DNA from 3 places in the Bacillus sp. GW823-FHT06A10 genome. Region 2 is predicted to be linked to each of the others. Evidence: riboswitches for the same ligand, from Rfam matches in the RefSeq annotation. Region 2 holds a riboswitch; each other region holds the start of a gene.
What was found. Region 2 has a riboswitch for S-adenosylmethionine ahead of AC1Q8M_RS03485 (Na+/H+ antiporter NhaC family protein). Riboswitches for the same ligand answer to the same signal wherever they lie in the genome.
Positions count from the first base shown of each region.

Region 1: it holds a riboswitch for S-adenosylmethionine, as region 2 does, so the genes downstream of both, AC1Q8M_RS21280 (methionine ABC transporter ATP-binding protein) here and AC1Q8M_RS03485 (Na+/H+ antiporter NhaC family protein) in region 2, are expected to answer to the same signal.
Region 3: it holds a riboswitch for S-adenosylmethionine, as region 2 does, so the genes downstream of both, AC1Q8M_RS24210 (cyclase family protein) here and AC1Q8M_RS03485 (Na+/H+ antiporter NhaC family protein) in region 2, are expected to answer to the same signal.

Region 1 is NZ_JBXAHT010000003.1:86,012-91,898, reverse strand. Features, by position in the region: gene AC1Q8M_RS21315 (phosphatase PAP2 family protein) at 1-56, opposite strand, end outside; gene AC1Q8M_RS21310 (hypothetical protein) at 201-728, shown strand; gene AC1Q8M_RS21305 (arsenate reductase family protein) at 1,223-1,588, shown strand; gene gcvH (glycine cleavage system protein GcvH) at 1,630-2,013, shown strand; gene AC1Q8M_RS21295 (toprim domain-containing protein) at 2,504-2,848, shown strand; gene AC1Q8M_RS21290 (thioredoxin family protein) at 2,852-3,160, shown strand; gene AC1Q8M_RS21285 (hypothetical protein) at 3,313-3,657, shown strand; SAM riboswitch class I at 3,783-3,890, shown strand; gene AC1Q8M_RS21280 (methionine ABC transporter ATP-binding protein) at 4,068-5,093, shown strand; gene AC1Q8M_RS21275 (methionine ABC transporter permease) at 5,086-5,751, shown strand; gene metQ (methionine ABC transporter substrate-binding lipoprotein MetQ) at 5,775-5,887, shown strand, end outside.
Region 2 is NZ_JBXAHT010000001.1:661,473-667,359, forward strand. Features, by position in the region: gene gltP (glutamate/aspartate:proton symporter GltP) at 1-515, shown strand, start outside; gene AC1Q8M_RS03480 (ribonuclease FAU-1 family protein) at 584-1,102, shown strand; SAM riboswitch class I at 1,223-1,328, shown strand; gene AC1Q8M_RS03485 (Na+/H+ antiporter NhaC family protein) at 1,423-2,739, shown strand; gene AC1Q8M_RS03490 (lmo0954 family membrane protein) at 2,922-3,278, shown strand; gene AC1Q8M_RS03495 (PspA/IM30 family protein) at 3,326-3,988, shown strand; gene liaF (cell wall-active antibiotics response protein LiaF) at 4,095-4,835, shown strand; gene AC1Q8M_RS03505 (sensor histidine kinase) at 4,835-5,887, shown strand, end outside; gene AC1Q8M_RS03510 (response regulator) at 5,887-5,887, shown strand, end outside.
Region 3 is NZ_JBXAHT010000004.1:82,200-88,086, forward strand. Features, by position in the region: gene AC1Q8M_RS24195 (hypothetical protein) at 1-208, shown strand, start outside; gene AC1Q8M_RS24200 (ATP-binding protein) at 346-1,572, shown strand; gene AC1Q8M_RS24205 (hypothetical protein) at 1,802-2,182, shown strand; gene AC1Q8M_RS24210 (cyclase family protein) at 2,211-2,843, opposite strand; SAM riboswitch class I at 2,929-3,041, opposite strand; gene AC1Q8M_RS24215 (PRK06851 family protein) at 3,191-4,300, shown strand; gene AC1Q8M_RS24220 (nucleotidyltransferase domain-containing protein) at 4,413-5,195, shown strand; gene AC1Q8M_RS24225 (MFS transporter) at 5,209-5,887, opposite strand, start outside.

The sequences.
Region 1 (5,887 bases), on a different contig from region 2:
ACGAGTAGAAGTATATAACTTAACGGAAGAAAAGATGAAAGTTTAAATTTCTTCATGTTGATCTCCTATGTTTAGTAATGTAAGTAAATTCAATTGATTATAATATAGAAACGTGAATTGGGCTATCGATTTTACTTACATTTTCTTGAATTAACCTTACGTTTTTGTCACTTGACTAAAAAGAAGGGGGAGGGTGCTAAATGAAGCGTTTATCATATTTTTTAGTTTTTATATTGTTATGCCTAGTAGGTGCTGGGTGTGCAAAGAATAACGAAGGAGAAAAATTAGAATATAACGGAAGAGCACTCGTAATTGGAGTTGTTGGAGAAAAGCCGAAAGATACGTTTAGGAATGTAAAGTTTGAAAGTATAAAGTTAGAAGAAATGCAGGAGAAATCAGCAAAAGTTGATGGTTTTTTCGTTATGAAAGAATACTTTAAAGAGGCATCAAAGGAGCAGTATACGGACTTATTTTTATCGTTAAAGAAGCCGGTATTTTTTATAGGTTTGCAAGATAGACCGTATTTAATTTTTACTAACAAGGATTTAGATTATGATAATACCCCAAAGGATAAAACGATGACGTATACGCAAGGGTTTGTAAATATGGGGAACCCTGAAGGTCAATATTGGGGTATGGGATTATATAATGATACTGTTTCCGATCGAAATATTCATAATATGTATATAGTAGTATTTCAAACCATTTCGGATTACTTAAGTCGATGATGAAGGAGCCTGTAAAAAAGGCTTCTTATTTTTTAAAAATAAACGTTTGTTTAAGCTGTATGTTCGGTAGAAAGAAACTCATGTAGTTCAAAGGTTAAGAAAGAAAAATAAGAAATTAATCAAACGTTTGTTTAAGCTGTATGTTCGGTAGGAAGAAACCGATGCAGCTCAAAGGTTAAGAAAGAAAAATGGAGAATTAATCAAACGTTTGTTTAAGCTGTATGTTCGGTAGAAAGAAACTCATGTAGTTCAAAGGCTAACAAAGAAAAATAAGAAATTAATCAAACGCTTGTTTAAGATATATGTTTGGTGCAGAATCTAAAAAAATTTATATATTTATTTTTTTCTTAACAAATGGCGGAAAAATAAGAAAAATTCGCAGGATTATTAAAAATTATCACGAAATAAGTAAAAGTTTAGCGAATAATGGTTTGAAATAATAAAACGTTTTCTATATGATAAAGGTAAAGGTTAGTAAAAAAGTAGGTGAATTTATGACAGTAACATTTTATTCATATCCAAAGTGTGGCACATGTCAAAAGGCAAAGAAATGGTTTGAGGCAAACGATGTAGCATATGAGATGATTCATATTGTTGAAAATCCACCATCAAAAGAAGATTTACGTAATTTACATGAAAAAAGTGAATTACCATTAAAAAAATTCTTTAATACAAGTGGAATGCGTTACCGTGAACTTGGTCTGAAAGATAAGTTGAAAGATGCAAGCGAAGACGAAATGTATGAGCTTTTAGCATCTGATGGCATGTTGATCAAACGTCCAATTGTAACAGATGGAACGAATGTAACACTTGGTTTTAACGAAGAGCAGTTTGAAAGTGTGTGGAAAAAGTACCAATAAGGTATTTTTACATAATTAATACATTCACTGGAGGTACAGTCATGAGCATTCCAAATAATTTACGTTACTCTGAAGAACACGAATGGGTAAAAACTGAAGGTAATGAAGTTGTTATCGGTATCACTCACTTTGCACAAGGTGAGCTAGGTGATATCGTATTCGTTGAACTTCCTGAAGTAGGTGCAACAATCGAAGCTGACGAGCCATTCGGAAGCGTAGAATCTGTTAAAACAGTTTCTGAGTTATACGCACCTGTAAGCGGTAAAGTTGTAGCAGTAAACGAAGAATTAAGTGACCAACCAGAACTTGTTAACGAATCTCCATACGAGGGTGCATGGATGGTTAAAGTTGAACTTTCTGATGCAAGCCAAGTTGAGAAGTTATTAACTGCAGAAAAATATGCAGAAATGACAAACCAAGACTAATTATAGTCGACTAAAGGACAGCCTTTGTGCTGTCCTTTTTTATTTTGTGTAAAATAATGAATGTAGAATCATATACTAATTATCGTGTAGGAGAACGTTTTTTGAAAAAACTTTTTCGTTTAATCTTTATGCAGGTCTAGCCGTTTTTGTTTTTCGTTGTCTAGCTCCAGCGACTAGATTGTTCGGTGGCTTCGCTTCTTCCTACAAGGCAAAAAGCGCCTCTACGTCAGAAGCTCCATCCCCATCACAATCTAAATGAGCCGCTTGCGCTTTTCATTGTCTAGCTCCAACTCCTAGCCCTTCATGTCTAAGAACCTTCCGCACGAGAAGACAAAAAGCGTCTTCTGTACGGAAGAACCTTAGCCAACAGGGCTAAACAGTCGGTTTCGCTTTTCTTTTGCAAAAATAAACAGGAAACAACATGAAAATAACGAATATACTATATACTAAGTTCAAGGTTGTATAGTATATGGTGATCGGGTGATGACATATGATTTATGTGGAAAAAGTCATTATTGTAGAAGGTACATCAGATAGAAGAAAGATTGAATCTATTATTCGTGAACCAGTGGAAATTGTTTGTACAAATGGTACAATTGGTTTGTCGAAAATGGATGAGCTCGTTGATCAGTTTTTTGATAAGGAAGTGTATGTGCTAGTGGATGCTGATGATGCTGGAGAAAAGTTAAGGAAACAATTTCGAAAAGAATTTCCGCAAGCCGAGCATATCTATATTGATCGCTCGTACCGAGAAGTGGCAACTGCGCCATCTACACACTTAGCAAATGTATTATGGGGAGCCGACATTGACGTTTATACAGAATATTTACGGTAAGGAATGATAGAAGTGATCGATTGGACAGGAGCCGAAGCTACAGCCCTAATAGAGAATGAAGAAAAAACAGTGTTATATGTATATACTCCAATGTGTGGAACATGCCAATTAGCAAAAAAGATGTTAACAGTCGTTGAGATGACAATTGAAGGCCTCAAAATTGGGATGTTAGATTTAAATTATGCTCCGCATTTAGCGAAAGAGTATGGGATTGAAAGTGTACCTTGTTTACTTGTTTTTGAAAATGGGACACTGATGAAGAAGATATATGCATTTCATTCGGTTGAATATTTATATACGGAATTAAAGTAGGCGGCAAAATTTTTGCCGCCTCGACATATTTCTTGGGAAATATGTCGAGATGCAGGATGGATACAGTATTTGTCGAGCGAAAATAACAGGATTGCTCTTTATTGAGAGGGAATGGTATGTAATAGAAAGTGATATGAAGGATGTGATTTAGGGTGAAATTATATTCTTTGCTTCAATCATTTGTAAATTACGCTAATGGTCAATATCATTTAGAGCCGCTTTTAAGACAAGAGGAGAAAACTGTTAATTTCCGCTTTAGAGATGAAAGTTGTTCGTTACAAATTTCAAGAGATTATATAGAGCTGCTACAAGAGGAAAGAGGAACGGAACAAATCATTTGCTTAGATGAAAAAGATATAGAGCAATTGGTGAATGGAAATGTACGATTGCAAATGTTAATGAATGATGGACGTGTACAATATTCAGGAACGTACCGAACGATGTTATTAGTGGAATCGATGTTTCATATATGTAAACCGATGTCAGTAGGTGCTTAAAATTCTGAAGTTTCATTTTTTGCGAAAATTTCTGTTGACATGGTGAGCGTATATTGATACAATTCAAGTCATAAAATATAGACAATTTCATAAATTTCAAATCAGACGAAAATTGAATCTGATTTCTCTTATCAAGAGAGGTGGAGGGACTGTGCCCTGTGAAGCCCGGCAACCGTCAACTTATGTTGAAATGGTGCCAATTCCTGCAAAGCGAATGCTTTGAGAGATGAGAGAGAGGGATAATGTTGTTATATACGCATATAAACCTTTCTGCTTCTCTAAAGCGGAAAGGTTTTTTGTTGTTTGAATGTGGAGGACATTCAAATAATAAAAGTAGTGATAGCGGTGGACTACACGCATCAAAAATAAAAAAATGCGGAGTCTATCTAAACAAAAAAGGGGTGAACATCATGATTCTATTAGAGAATGTAAGGAAAATATATAAGGCGAAAAGCGGTGATGTCACTGCTGTAGATAACGCCAATTTAAAAATAGAAAAAGGCGAAATATTTGGTGTTATCGGATATAGCGGCGCTGGGAAAAGTTCTTTAATCAGATTGTTTAATCAGTTAGAGAAACCGACTTCTGGCCAAATTACAATTGCGAATCGTGTTATATCAGCAATTACAGGAAGTGAACTTCGTAAGGCAAGGCAAGAAATCGGAATGATTTTTCAGCACTTTAACTTACTTTGGTCACGAACTGTACGTGAAAATATAGAGTTTCCACTTGAAATTGCAGGTGTTGATAAAACGAAGAGAAGAAAACGTGTTGATGAATTAATTCATCTTGTTGGATTAGAAGGAAGAGGAGACGCGTACCCATCTCAGCTGAGCGGGGGACAAAAACAACGCGTTGGGATTGCAAGAGCATTAGCTAACAACCCACAAGTACTTTTATGTGATGAAGCAACGTCGGCTCTTGATCCAGAAACGACAGATCAAATTTTGGATTTACTATTAGACATTAATAAGCGCCTTGGTTTAACAATTGTACTCATTACACATGAGATGCACGTAATTCGAAAGATTTGTAATCGAGTGGCGGTAATGGAGAGAGGAAAGATTGTAGAAACGGGTCCAGTACTTGATGTATTCCGTAATCCGAAGCAAGATATTACGAAACGATTTGTACAGCAGTTAACAGATTCTGAAGATACAAATGAAACGATTGAAAGTTTAATTGAAAAATATCCAGATGGAAAAGTAATTCGTTTGCAGTTTATTGGTGAGGCTGTAGAAAGACCAGTCCTTCAACGATTGATGCAACGCAGTGATATAGAAGTTAGCATTTTGCAAGGAAATATCGCACAAACGAATAACGGTTCTTACGGTAGTTTAGTTGTTCATTTAAATGGTGAGGAAACAGCGATCCAGCAAGCGATAGAAGGAATTCATCAAGATCAAGTAGAGCTGGAGGTGATTGCACATGGATAAGTTACTCGCAAATGTTGATTGGAATCAAATGTTAGAAGCAACTGGTGAAACGTTATATATGACGGCAATCGCAGCTCTTGCGACATTTGTTTTAGGACTAATTTTAGGATTGTTACTTTTCATGACAGCGAAAGATAATTTATGGGAAAACAAATCAATTAATACGGTGATTGGAGCATTCGTAAATATATTCCGTTCTATACCGTTCATCATTTTAATTATTTTATTAATCCCATTCACAAAGATTCTTCTTGGAACAATTCTTGGAGCAAGTGCAGCTCTGCCGGCTTTAATTATTGGAGCGGCACCATTCTACGCGAGAATGGTTGAAATTGCACTTCGCGAAATTGATAAAGGTGTAATTGAAGCTTCCAAAGCAATGGGAGCAAAAACAAGCACAATTATTTTGAAAGTGTTAATTCCAGAATCGTTACCAGCATTAGTATCTGGTATTACGGTTACGACAATTGCTTTAGTAGGCTATACAGCAATGGCGGGAGTTGTTGGTGCTGGTGGTCTTGGAACACTTGCTTATTTAGAAGGATTCCAGCGAGGAAATAACGATGTAACAATCGTTGCGACAATTTGTGTATTACTAGTTGTATTTTTAATTCAGTGGATTGGTGATAGTTTAACGACTCGAATAGATAAACGATAATAAAAAACGAGAGGATGTTTCAAATGAAAAAATTATTACTTACGGCACTTATTTCAACTTCAATTTTTGGTTTAGCTGCTTGTGGCGGGAAAGATAAAGATGAAAAGAAACTTGTTGTTGGTGCTTCTAACGTACC
Region 2 (5,887 bases):
TTAAGATTTTAAAAGACGAGCTGATCTTAGCGTATTCTACAGCAAGCTCAGAAACAGTTTTACCAAAAATCATGGAGAAAATGGAGAAATTCGGTTGTCCGAAAGCAATTACATCTTTCGTTATTCCGACAGGTTATTCATTTAACTTAGATGGATCAACTTTATATCAAGCAATTGCAGCTATTTTCTTGGCGCAAATGTACGGTATTGATTTATCTATTACACAACAAATTACATTATTACTTGTATTAATGGTTACATCAAAAGGTATCGCAGGTGTACCGGGCGTATCATTCGTTGTATTATTAGCGACACTTGGTACAGTAGGTATTCCACCTGAAGGTTTAGCGTTCATTGCTGGTATTGACCGTATTTTAGATATGGCTCGTACAGCAGTTAACGTTGTAGGAAACTCTTTAGCAGCTGTAGTTATGTCTAAGTGGGAAGGTCAATATGACGCTGAAAAAGGACAAGCTTATTTAAAAGAGATTTCTGAAAAGGGTCAAGCTGCTTGATTATAATATGAACAAGCTCTCACATAATATGTGGGAGCTTTTCTGTATATAGAAGAGGAGTATACATAATGAAACGTAAATATGGTGACGGTTCTTCGTGGAAAAGACTAATAGAAAAGAGTTATAGGCTTAAGCAAGTGGAAGAGGGAATGCTCGGAATACTGGATATAAAAAAGGTGAGAGAGCCTAGTTGTAAAGAATATGATGGTAAAGAAATTTGTATTGCAAGTGATGGGTATATGTGGGTTCAATATTTCATTAATGGAAAGAACTTTGCGATTACAGCTATGTTAGATGATAGGCACAATTTAGTGCAATATTATATTGATGTGACGAAAGAATATGAAATAGACGATCGTGGTTTACCGTATTTTGATGATTTATATTTAGATGTAGTATTATTACCTAGCGGTAAGGTGTATGTATTAGATGAAGAGGAGCTAGAGGATGCTTATAAAAGTGGCGATGTCACGAAGGAAGAGTATGAGTTAGCTTGGTACACTACGAAATGGATATTAGAAGCAATAAAAAATAGTGAATTTTATTGGATTTCAATATTGGAAGAAGAAATCGAAAAGTTAAAATGATTATTGTATTCAAATTTTTGTATAATTACCAAAAAAATCTATACAAAAAATAATTGACTTTTGTTTTGTAAGCGAGTAAAGTTAGGGAAGAAATTATTATTAAAAAATAAATATGAAACCTTCTTATAAAGAGAGGCGGAGGGACTGGCCCTACGATGCCTCGGCAGCGGACTCGATTTCAGAGTGCTGTGCCAAATCCAGCAAGCATGTGCTTGAAAGATGAGAAGAGCGTTTCTTATAGATGTATAAGACCTCTTCTCATCGGAAGAGGTCTTTTGTTATTCATTAGAAAAAGGTTGAAACTAGGGAGAGATGGTACTTTGAAAGAAACGAGAGGAAATGGTTTAGCTTTATTACCACTTGGGATATTTTTGGCGCTATTCATTGGTTCTGGAATTATTACAGGTGATTTCTATAAATTGCCGATACTTGTAGCAATTTCAATTGCTGTAGGAATCGCTTTAGTGATGAATCGTAAAGAAAGTTTTAATGTGAAAGTCGAGCGGTTCGCTAAAGGTGCAGGAAATCCGGATATTATGATTATGGTATTAATTTTTGTGCTTGCAGGTGCATTTTCTGAAACGGCTAAAGGAATGGGCGGAGTAGACTCAACTGTTAATTTAGCGTTAACTATTTTACCGCCAGGATTTATCGTAGCTGGAATCTTTGTTATTGGTGCATTTATTTCATTAGCAATGGGAACTTCAATGGGAACAATTGCAGCATTAGCGCCGATTGCTGTAGGTATTAGTGGTCAAACTGATATCTCAATTGCGCTTGCAATGGCTACTGTTGTTGGGGGAGCGATGTTTGGTGATAATTTATCATTTATTTCAGATACAACAATCGCAGCTGTTCGTTCACAAGGAACAGAAATGAAAGATAAGTTTAAAACGAATTTTTTAATTGTGTTACCAGCGGCTATTATTACAATTGTACTATTAGTAATAGTTACTTCAGGAAGTGACACGCAAATTAAAGCACATAGCTTTGATTGGATAAAGATTTTACCGTACGCAGGAGTACTTATTACAGCGCTACTTGGCTGGAATGTACTTATTGTATTAACTGGTGGAACTGTATTATCTGGTTTTATCGGTCTTATAGATGGAAGTTACACGTTAGAAAGTTTCTTTAAAAGTGTAACGACTGGAATGGGCGGTATGATGGAGTTAGTATTACTTGCTATATTAATTGGCGGTATGGTTGAATTAATCCAATATAATGGTGGTATTCAATATTTAATGAATGTATTAACACGTAATATTCGTTCGAAAAAAGGTGCGGAATTTGGTATTGCTGGTTTAGTAAGTATGACGAATATGTGTACAGCGAATAATACGATTTCGATTATCTTTACAGGCCCGCTTGCAAAAAATATTGCAGATCAATATGAAATAGACCCTCGTAAATCAGCGAGTGTATTAGATCTTTTCTCATGTTGTGTACAAGGATTAATTCCGTACGGTGCCCAAATGTTAACGGCAGCAGGATTTGCAGCGTTATCTCCGGTTGAATTGTTGCCATATGCATTTTATCCAATCTTAGTTGGAGTATGTGGGATTGTTTCTATTTTAATTGGATTTCCAAGATTTTCGAAAGTAGCTGAGAAAAAAGAGTATCATAAAACAGCTTAATTTAATATGAATGTTAGTAATTAAAAAAACGTGCAGAGAATAAACTCTGCACGTTTTTTTGCGTAAAGGGCTGAATATGACTCGGTCTTAAGTCTGAGTTAAAAACGGTTCTTAAGCTCGTTATGGAAAGATGAAAAAATAGTTAAGATAAGAGTATCAAATCGAAGGGAGGCAAGCACAAGATGAAACAATTTCTAGCGTTTATCGCAGCCGGTATTTTGGCTTTAATTGCTCTTGGTAGTCTTGCTGGTATTGTAGGATTCGCAATCGGAGCAGGAGTTGTATATTGGAGCTATAAATCATTTGTGCGAGCTAAGTCATTTTTTGGAAAGTTAGCTTGGGGTATTGTTGGTTTAATCGGTTTATCCATTGCGCTTTCTCATTCACCAGCATTAATCGGTATCGCTGCTTTAGTGGTTTTATACTACGGATACCGTGAGTGGAAAAAAGAAAAAGATGTAGTTGTTGAATCTGCTCCAGAAAGTTCTAAACCATATAGCAACTTTGAAGATGAGTGGAACAAATTAATGAAAAACTAAAACAATAAATCAAATTATAAATAAAGTAGAAGAGAGGAAGATTTATAATGAAACAATCTTTATTCGGACGTGTACGCGATGCAATTTTAGCTGATTTTCATAACGTGTTAGATGAGAAGGAAAGAAAAAATCCAATTGCGATGTTAAACCAATATTTACGTGATAGTGAGCGTGAAATAACAAAAATTGAGAAGTTAATTGAACGTCATAAAACATTAAAATCTAACTTTGCTCGTGAGCTTGAGCAAGCACGTTATTTCGTTAACAAAAGATCAAAGCAAGCTATCATTGCTCAAGAAGCAGGCGAATTACAATTGCACGAACGTGCGTTAGAAGAGGTAGCTTATTATGAAGGGCAAGTAACTCGATTAGAAGAAATGTATGCAGGTGTTGTAGAGCAAATTGATGAGTTAGAGCGTCGTCTTTCTGAAATGAAAAATAAATTAAAAGAAATGCACGCAAAGCGTATGGAACTAATGGCACGTGAAAATATGGCACATGCAAATCGTCGTATGAATACTGCGATGCATAAAATGGATGAAAATAATCCGTTCTTACGATTTGAAGAAATTGAAGATCACATTCGTGACTTAGAAACTCGTATGAATGAAGAGCATGAGCGTGACACATTTGATATGAAAATTGCAAAACTTGAGCGTGAAATGAAAGAAAAGAATGATGTATCGTTAACAAAAGAGTTAACAAAATAATAGTAGTATATTATAAAACAGGCTTATGATATAGTGATAGGAGAAAAGGTGTTGGAAAGCAATGCCTTTTCTTCTATGTATATGTGACAAGAAGGGGGGAGCTGAAATGAAGAAACATTTTTCAAAGACACAATTAATGGGGATGCTCCTCATCATATTTGGATTCGGTCTTTTTCTTGATATGATACTTGGACATTTTGAACCAGGTGGTCTCATTTTTGCATTTATTATGCTTATGTTTGGAAGGCATTATCGTAAAAAGAATCGTTATGTACGGGGAAATGTATTTTTATTTGTTGGTGGTATCGTATTTTTATTCTTCTTATTTTCATCAGCAGCATTTGTTCTTGTCGTATTTGCTTGTTTAGCTTTAATTGGTTATCAATTGATTCAACAAGGGCATCAGCAAAAAGCAATGAAGGTTGAAATTAAAGAAAAAGGGATTATAGACGAAGAGAAGCAAATATATCGTACAGAACCATATTTGAAAAATATGTTTGTAGGCAATGTACGAATGATGGATCATATTTATGAACTTGAGGATATTAATGTTCAATACGGTGCTTGTGATGTGGAAATAGATTTAACTACTGCTATGATTCCAGAAGGGGAAACGATAATTGTTATTCGGGGTGTCGTTGGTAATATTCGTTTATATGTGCCATATGATATTGAACTTTCTTTAAATCATTCTGTTATTGTCGGACGTGTGCTCTTGCCAGGTCATGAAGAGACAGGGTTTAACCGCAATGTTAGATTTAGAACAGAGCAGTATAAAGAGGCTCCTCGTCGTATTAAAATTATTTCTTCGCTTGTCGTAGGCGACACGGAAGTGAGGAAAGTATAATGAAGAAACAAAAAAATATTTCGTGGATGTATATTCGTTATTCTATGTTGTCCTCAGTTAGTATCGCACTCATTTGTACAATTGTATATGTATGGAAAAGCGAGCAACAAGTGTATGATTTATTATGGAAGGAATCCATCGCTTCTGTTCCAATTGGCTTGTTTATTATGACTACAAGTTTACTTATCGGGGGAATTGTAGGATATGCAATCGGTTACTATATAGAGCAGCGTATACAAGGATTAAATACGTTTCTATTTGAAGTAGAGCGAGGGAATTTTCCGAGCGATGTTTCGTTTACTGCAGATGATGAATTTCATGAAGTGGAACGAAAAGTAATCGTTTTGGCTCGTCGATTAGAGGAGCAAGCTGGACTCTTTCAAAAAGTAACGAATGAACGAGCTCATTGGAATGAAGAGATGAGACAAGAAGCGATTTCTCAAGAAAGGCATCGTTTAGCAAGGGAGTTGCATGATTCAGTAAGTCAGCAGCTTTTCGCAATGTCGATGATGATGTCAGCGATTAATGAACAAATAACTGAATTTCCAGATGTGACAAAAAAACAATTACAACTTGTTGAAAATATGGTTGTAAATGCTCAATCAGAAATGAGAGCATTGCTCCTTCATTTACGTCCTGTACAATTGGAAGGTAAGAAACTGACAGAAGGTATAGAGGAATTATTAACGGAATTATCGCGAAAACAACATATGAAAATTGAATGGCTTATTGAGCCAATAGAATTAAAAAAAGGTGTAGAAGATCATTTATTCCGTATTGTGCAAGAAGCGCTATCAAATACGTTGCGACACGCAAAGGCAAAGAAAACAGAAGTGCGCCTTCGAAAAATTGATCAATATGCGATTTTAAAAATTATTGATGACGGCGTTGGGTTTGAAGTAGGCGTTAATAAGGCAGGTTCATATGGCCTAAGATCGATGCAAGAGCGTGTTCATGAAATTGGTGGGACACTCAAGGTGCTTAGTTTCCCGGCCAAAGGTACACAAATAGAAGTAAAAGTACCGATTATGATTGAGAGAGGGGGAGAAGTA
Region 3 (5,887 bases), on a different contig from region 2:
GTATTTTCAAGTAGGGTGCGGGATTTATGCGGGCTTGTCCAGTTTACTTTTAGATCAATTTGAACAAGGTGCTTATTATGTTGAGGAGTTGTTATTAAATACAGAAAGTAAGTACGGTGAGTATTTAAATTTATATATGAAGGATTTTGTAATAGGGCATAATAATTTTACGGATGGATTGTTACATGACAGGGTAAGATGGATGTAAGTTGTTACCAAAAGGAAGGAGAGATCTCCTTCCTTTCATTATTATAAGGTTAAATATTGCCCTGAAAGCAATTTCATACTTATACTTTAAGGAGATAACAATGAAAGTTTTTTGTATCGATCAAGGGGAGTTTTTATATGAATAAATACAAGAGCTTGATTTATGAAGAAAGAAGAGCCTTAAAGGTATTTATATTATTATTTTATATTATATTCTTTTTATATGACGCTATATATTATTTTGTATATCCTGCTATGAATATTAGTGGAACAGCGGTAGGTTGGCCAGAAGGTAGTCTTGGGATAGGTGTGCCTATATTTGTAATAGCATTATTTCCTATTTCTATATATCTTCAAAAAAGAGGGTATGTATATTCTGTAAAATATTTATTTTTATTTGGGTACATGTTTATCAATCTTGTGAATAATTTAATGATTTATTTGCGAACGGATAGACCTTTTGAACATGGTAGTATGGTAGAAATGTTATTAATTTTATTTGCCCCAGTTTTCGTGAATAGAAAATACTTTTATTTAGTGTCCTTTAGTGTAATTGGAAAGTACGTATTTTTCACATTGCTATTACAAGATTTAAAAGTGGTAATTCCACTTGTTTTATGTATATTCTATTTCATTATTTCACATTCTTTATTAAAACGATTTCAATCTTATGTAAGAACAGTGGTTGAAATGATGAACAATATGAAAGAGACGGAAAATTTAGCTGTGATTGGGACTATGTCTACAACAATTGCCCATGAAATTCGAAATCCGCTAACAGCGTTAAAAGGGTTTACGCAAATGCAAAAAGAAAGAAATCCAACTGATACGATGAGCTACGACATTATGCTACAAGAAATTGAAAGGGTTAATGGATTTGTTAGTGAATTGATGTTGTTAGGAAAACCAAAGCCAACAAATTATGAAAGGTGTAATATACGAGACATCCTTCTATATGTTGTGCATCTAATGGAAAGTTATGCAACGCAATATAGAGTTAAATGTCATTTACAAGTAGATGGGAATTTACCGGCTATAAACGGTGATGACAAGCAATTAAAACAAGTGTTATTAAATATCATTAAAAATGGAATAGAATCAATGCCAGAGGGTGGAGAAATTCATATTCGTGCATATCAAAAAACGCAAGGACATTTGTGTATTTCTGTTGAAGACCAAGGATTTGGTATAGAGAATGAGAAGTTAGAAAAAATCGGCAAGGCGTTTTACACAACAAAGGAGACTGGCACAGGACTTGGGTTAATGATTACATATAAAATTATTAAGGAACATCAAGGGAGTATCACGATCCAAAGTAGTCTAGGAGTAGGAACGAAAGTAGAAATTTTTCTGCCGACCGTTTAATGTATTGGGAGAAAAGATTTTTCAGAAAAGTGTTCTTGTTGTGTAAATATAAACATTTTATAAAATGTTTCAAGAAGGGTTTTTTTTATAAAATACTTCGTTTATAATGGAGGAAAATATCGACATGAGATTGATTGCTCATGTAACGGTTCAGTAGTGTTATGAAAAGATAAGAAGGGGTGCACGCGCATCCTTTTTTCTATGCAGATATTATGAAAGAGGTGGTATGATGGAATTAACATTAAATTCGACTGTATGTTTACACACGATTCAATTTCGAAAAGAGCAAAAGAATTATATTGTAAAAGATACAATTACAGGAGAAAAATATGAAATGCCGCCACTTTGGATTGATGCATTGGCAATGATGCGTGACGGTTTTTTATTGGGAGAAATTGAGGAGAAATTAAAAGAAGAGTATCCATCCGAAGAAGTGAATATGTTAGCATTCACGAGGCAACTGTTAGAACTAGAACTTGTTGAAATGGTAGATGGAGAAGAGATAGCTTGCACAAAGAAGAAAGAGATAGATTGTTTAGCTTGGGTGCGTCCTCGTGTGGAACAATTCTTTCTTAATTTAAATAGAAAATATAGAAGCAAAGACCAATAGTGGCCTTTGCTTTTTTTATAGGCTGTGTTTAAAAAATAACAGCAAATGCTCTTGCGAAAGCACCGTCACTATTTTTAATTTTTAAAGGTGCTGCTGAGAAAAAGAAACGTTTTGTTTCGATAGCATCTAGATTTGTTAAGTTTTCAATTAAGTAAATATTATTCCCTAGTAATATGTGATGAATCGGTGATGTTTCTGTTGTGACTTCATCAGGAGAAATGAAATCTAAACCGATAGATTTTACTTTTAATCGCACTAGTTCTTTAGCTAATTCTTCAGAAAGATAAAATGCTTCCTTCTCATAAGCCTCTGTATTCCATTTTGTGGATAGATTAGAATGAAAAATAACAATATCACCTTCTTTTATGTCAGTATTATGCAATACTGCCTTAGGTAATTTTCGCTCTTGAATATGTGTTACATCTATAAGAACAGCTTCACCTACAAATTGATCCAGCGGTAATTGATCGATGGTCGTTGCGCCTGAAATAAAATGCGCAGGAGCATCACAATGCGTGCCAACATGAACGACAGAATGAAAATCTGTAACTTGATAGCCTGATTCTTCAACACTTGTAACAGCTTCTAGTTGTATTTTAGGTGTTCCAGGAAATTGAGACATATTATTTTCAAATGTTTGCGATAGATCAATTACTTTCATTTTACATACCTCCAATATATGTTTTTCAAATAATAAAAAGCTCATCCTTCAGTATCAAGAAAGATGAGCTTTACATGCTAGTTGAGTTTTATCTTCCAAAATGCAATGCATTTTGCAGGAATTAGCACCTATTCAGTTTGTATAAACTGAGGTTGCTGGGCTTCAAAGGGCCGGTCCCTCTGCCTCTCTTGATAAAGAAGTATTCAGTTTTTAAAATCGGAATTTTCCGATAGTTAAATTGTAATTTATTTCCTTTTTTCGTGCAATACAAAATAGGTATTCACCCAAATAAAGCTGCTCGCATATTGTAGCTTATGTAAATAGAATGCTGCGAAGGAGTGAGTGCAGTGACAGGAAATGTATTAAATTATTATGCTGGTGGTAATACAGCTAGGGGATTTCACAATTTATACGAAGAGAATTTAAAAGGATTAGACAGATTATTTATCTTAAAGGGTGGCCCAGGAACGGGAAAATCTTCTTTAATAAAGGCAATAGGTCGTGAATGGATTGAAAAAGGATATGATATTGAATTTTTACATTGTTCTTCTGATAATAAATCGGTTGATGGTGTAATTATCCCAAAATTAAAAGTAGGAATTGTTGATGGGACATCGCCGCATGTTATTGAGCCAAAAATGCCAGGAGTTGTTGAAGAGTATATAAATTTAGGAATTGCTTGGGACTCAGATAAACTAAGAAAGCAGAAGTTAGAAATTGAAAGATTTGTTTCAGAAGCAAGCAAAGCTTTTCAGTCTGCTTACGTACGTTTTAAAGAGGCATTGGTTATACATGATGAGTGGGAGAAGATATATATTGATAATATAGATTTTAATAAAGCAAATGAACTAACCAATCAGCTAATCCAGAAATTATTTGCAGATAAAAGCGGGAGACAATCGCTTGTAAAACATCGTTTTTTAGGAGCTGCTACACCGAAAGGAGCAGTTGATTTTGTTCCTAATTTAACAGAAGGGTTACCACATCGTTATTTTATAAAAGGGCGCCCAGGCTCTGGAAAATCAACGATGCTCAAAAAGTTAGCTAAGGCAGCTGAAGAAAAAGGGTTTGAAGTTGAAGTATATCATTGCGGATTTGACCCGAATAGTCTTGATATGGTTATCGTAAGAGAATTAGGATTTGCAATTTTTGATAGCACCGCACCACATGAATATTTTCCAAGTCGCGAGGGTGATGAAATTATTGATATGTATGCCCTTATTGTTACGCCAGGGACGGATGAGAAATATGCGAAGGAAATTCGTGATGTCTCCATTCAATATAAAGCAAAAATGAATGAGGCGATGTCTTTCTTAGCGAAAGCAAAATCGGTTCGTGATAAATTAGAACGAATTTATATTGCTGCTATGGATTTTTCAATAGTAGATGCATATAAAGAGGAGATTCAAAAAGAGTTTGAACGAATTGCTACTACTGTAATCGAAAAGCAACAATAGACGTTTCATTAGGCTGTCAGTAATTTCTGACAGTTTTTTTGGTATGTAGTAAAATTAGTATTGTATTTGTCGAATTTCCAAGGAAATAATCAAAAAATGGAGGTGTTATGCAATGAGAGAGAAAATCGAGTTGGAGTTAGAAAGAATTGAAAAAGAGAATGATGTGAAAATTTTATTTGCGGTAGAATCAGGGAGTCGTGCTTGGGGTTTTCCATCGAAAGATAGCGATTATGATGTTAGGTTTGTTTATATACATCCGGTAGAATGGTATTTATCAATTCATGACAAACGAGATGTAATTGAATATCCAATTAGTGATGATTTAGATATAAGTGGTTGGGATATTAAAAAGGCGTTGCAACTATTCGCGAAGTCGAATCCTGCTTTACTTGAGTGGATTCGATCACCAATTTTTTATTCGAAAAACTCTAATTTTCCAGAACTACTTCAACAGATGAGTGAGAAGAATTTTGATCCAAAAGCAACGATATATCATTATTTACATATGGCGTCGAAAAATTATCGTGAATTTTTGCAAGGTGAGAATGTAAAGCTGAAAAAGTACTTTTATGTATTACGTCCCATTTTAGCTTGTAAGTGGCTAGAAGAGAAAACGACTTTACCTCCTGTAGAATTTGACCGATTGATTACAGAATTATCATTAGAACGTAGCGTATTAGATGAAATTGAAAAGTTGTTAATAAAGAAAAAAGCAGGTACTGAATTAGATGTTGGATTGAAAATTAAGGTGCTAAATCAATTTTTAGAAGAACAAATTCATTACTATCAGGAATATGTAAAAGGAATTGAAAAGGGATCAGGAATCGATATTGAGAGTTTAAATACATTGTTTCGAGATATGTTGTTTGAAGCATATGAAAAAGAGCACAAGTAAGTTTGTGCCCTTTTTATTTTGTAGGAATGAAGAAAACAGATATAGCTGCGATAAGACCTGCAAAGGAGAATAAGTAAAAATTCCATGCTAAGTCATATTGCATTGTCATAATAATACCGACGAGAATTGGGCCAGCAATTGCACCAACTCGGCCAAGCCCCAGTCCCCAGCCTAAGGAGGTAGCTCGGATATGTGATGGGAAGTATTGTGTTACATATGCATTTAATATTTGAGTAATACCGACTGATCCAATACCAGCAAGGCCAATTAAAAGATAAATGATTGTAACAGATGGTTTGATTGTTAATAGTCCGATACATATGGCTGCCATAAGATAAGAGATGCTAATAACAATTTTTGCTCCTATACGATCAGCAATTGCTCCAGCGAATAATGCGCCGATAGCTGCGGTAATATTTAGCATAAGTAGAAATGACAGACTAGACCCAAGAGGATATCCTGCCTGGCGCATCATCTGTGGTAACCAAGTGTTTAAACCGTATATTAAAAACATTCCCATTATATAAGTGATCCAAAAAAGTAGCGTTGCTTTTATGTATTCTTTTGAGAATAAAGTAAAAAATCCATTTTTCTTTTGTATAGTAGATGGGTCTTGATGAGTTTTATCTTTTACATGAAATTCAATTTGAAAACGATTAAGAATTTGGTTCACTTCTTCTTGGCGATTACGT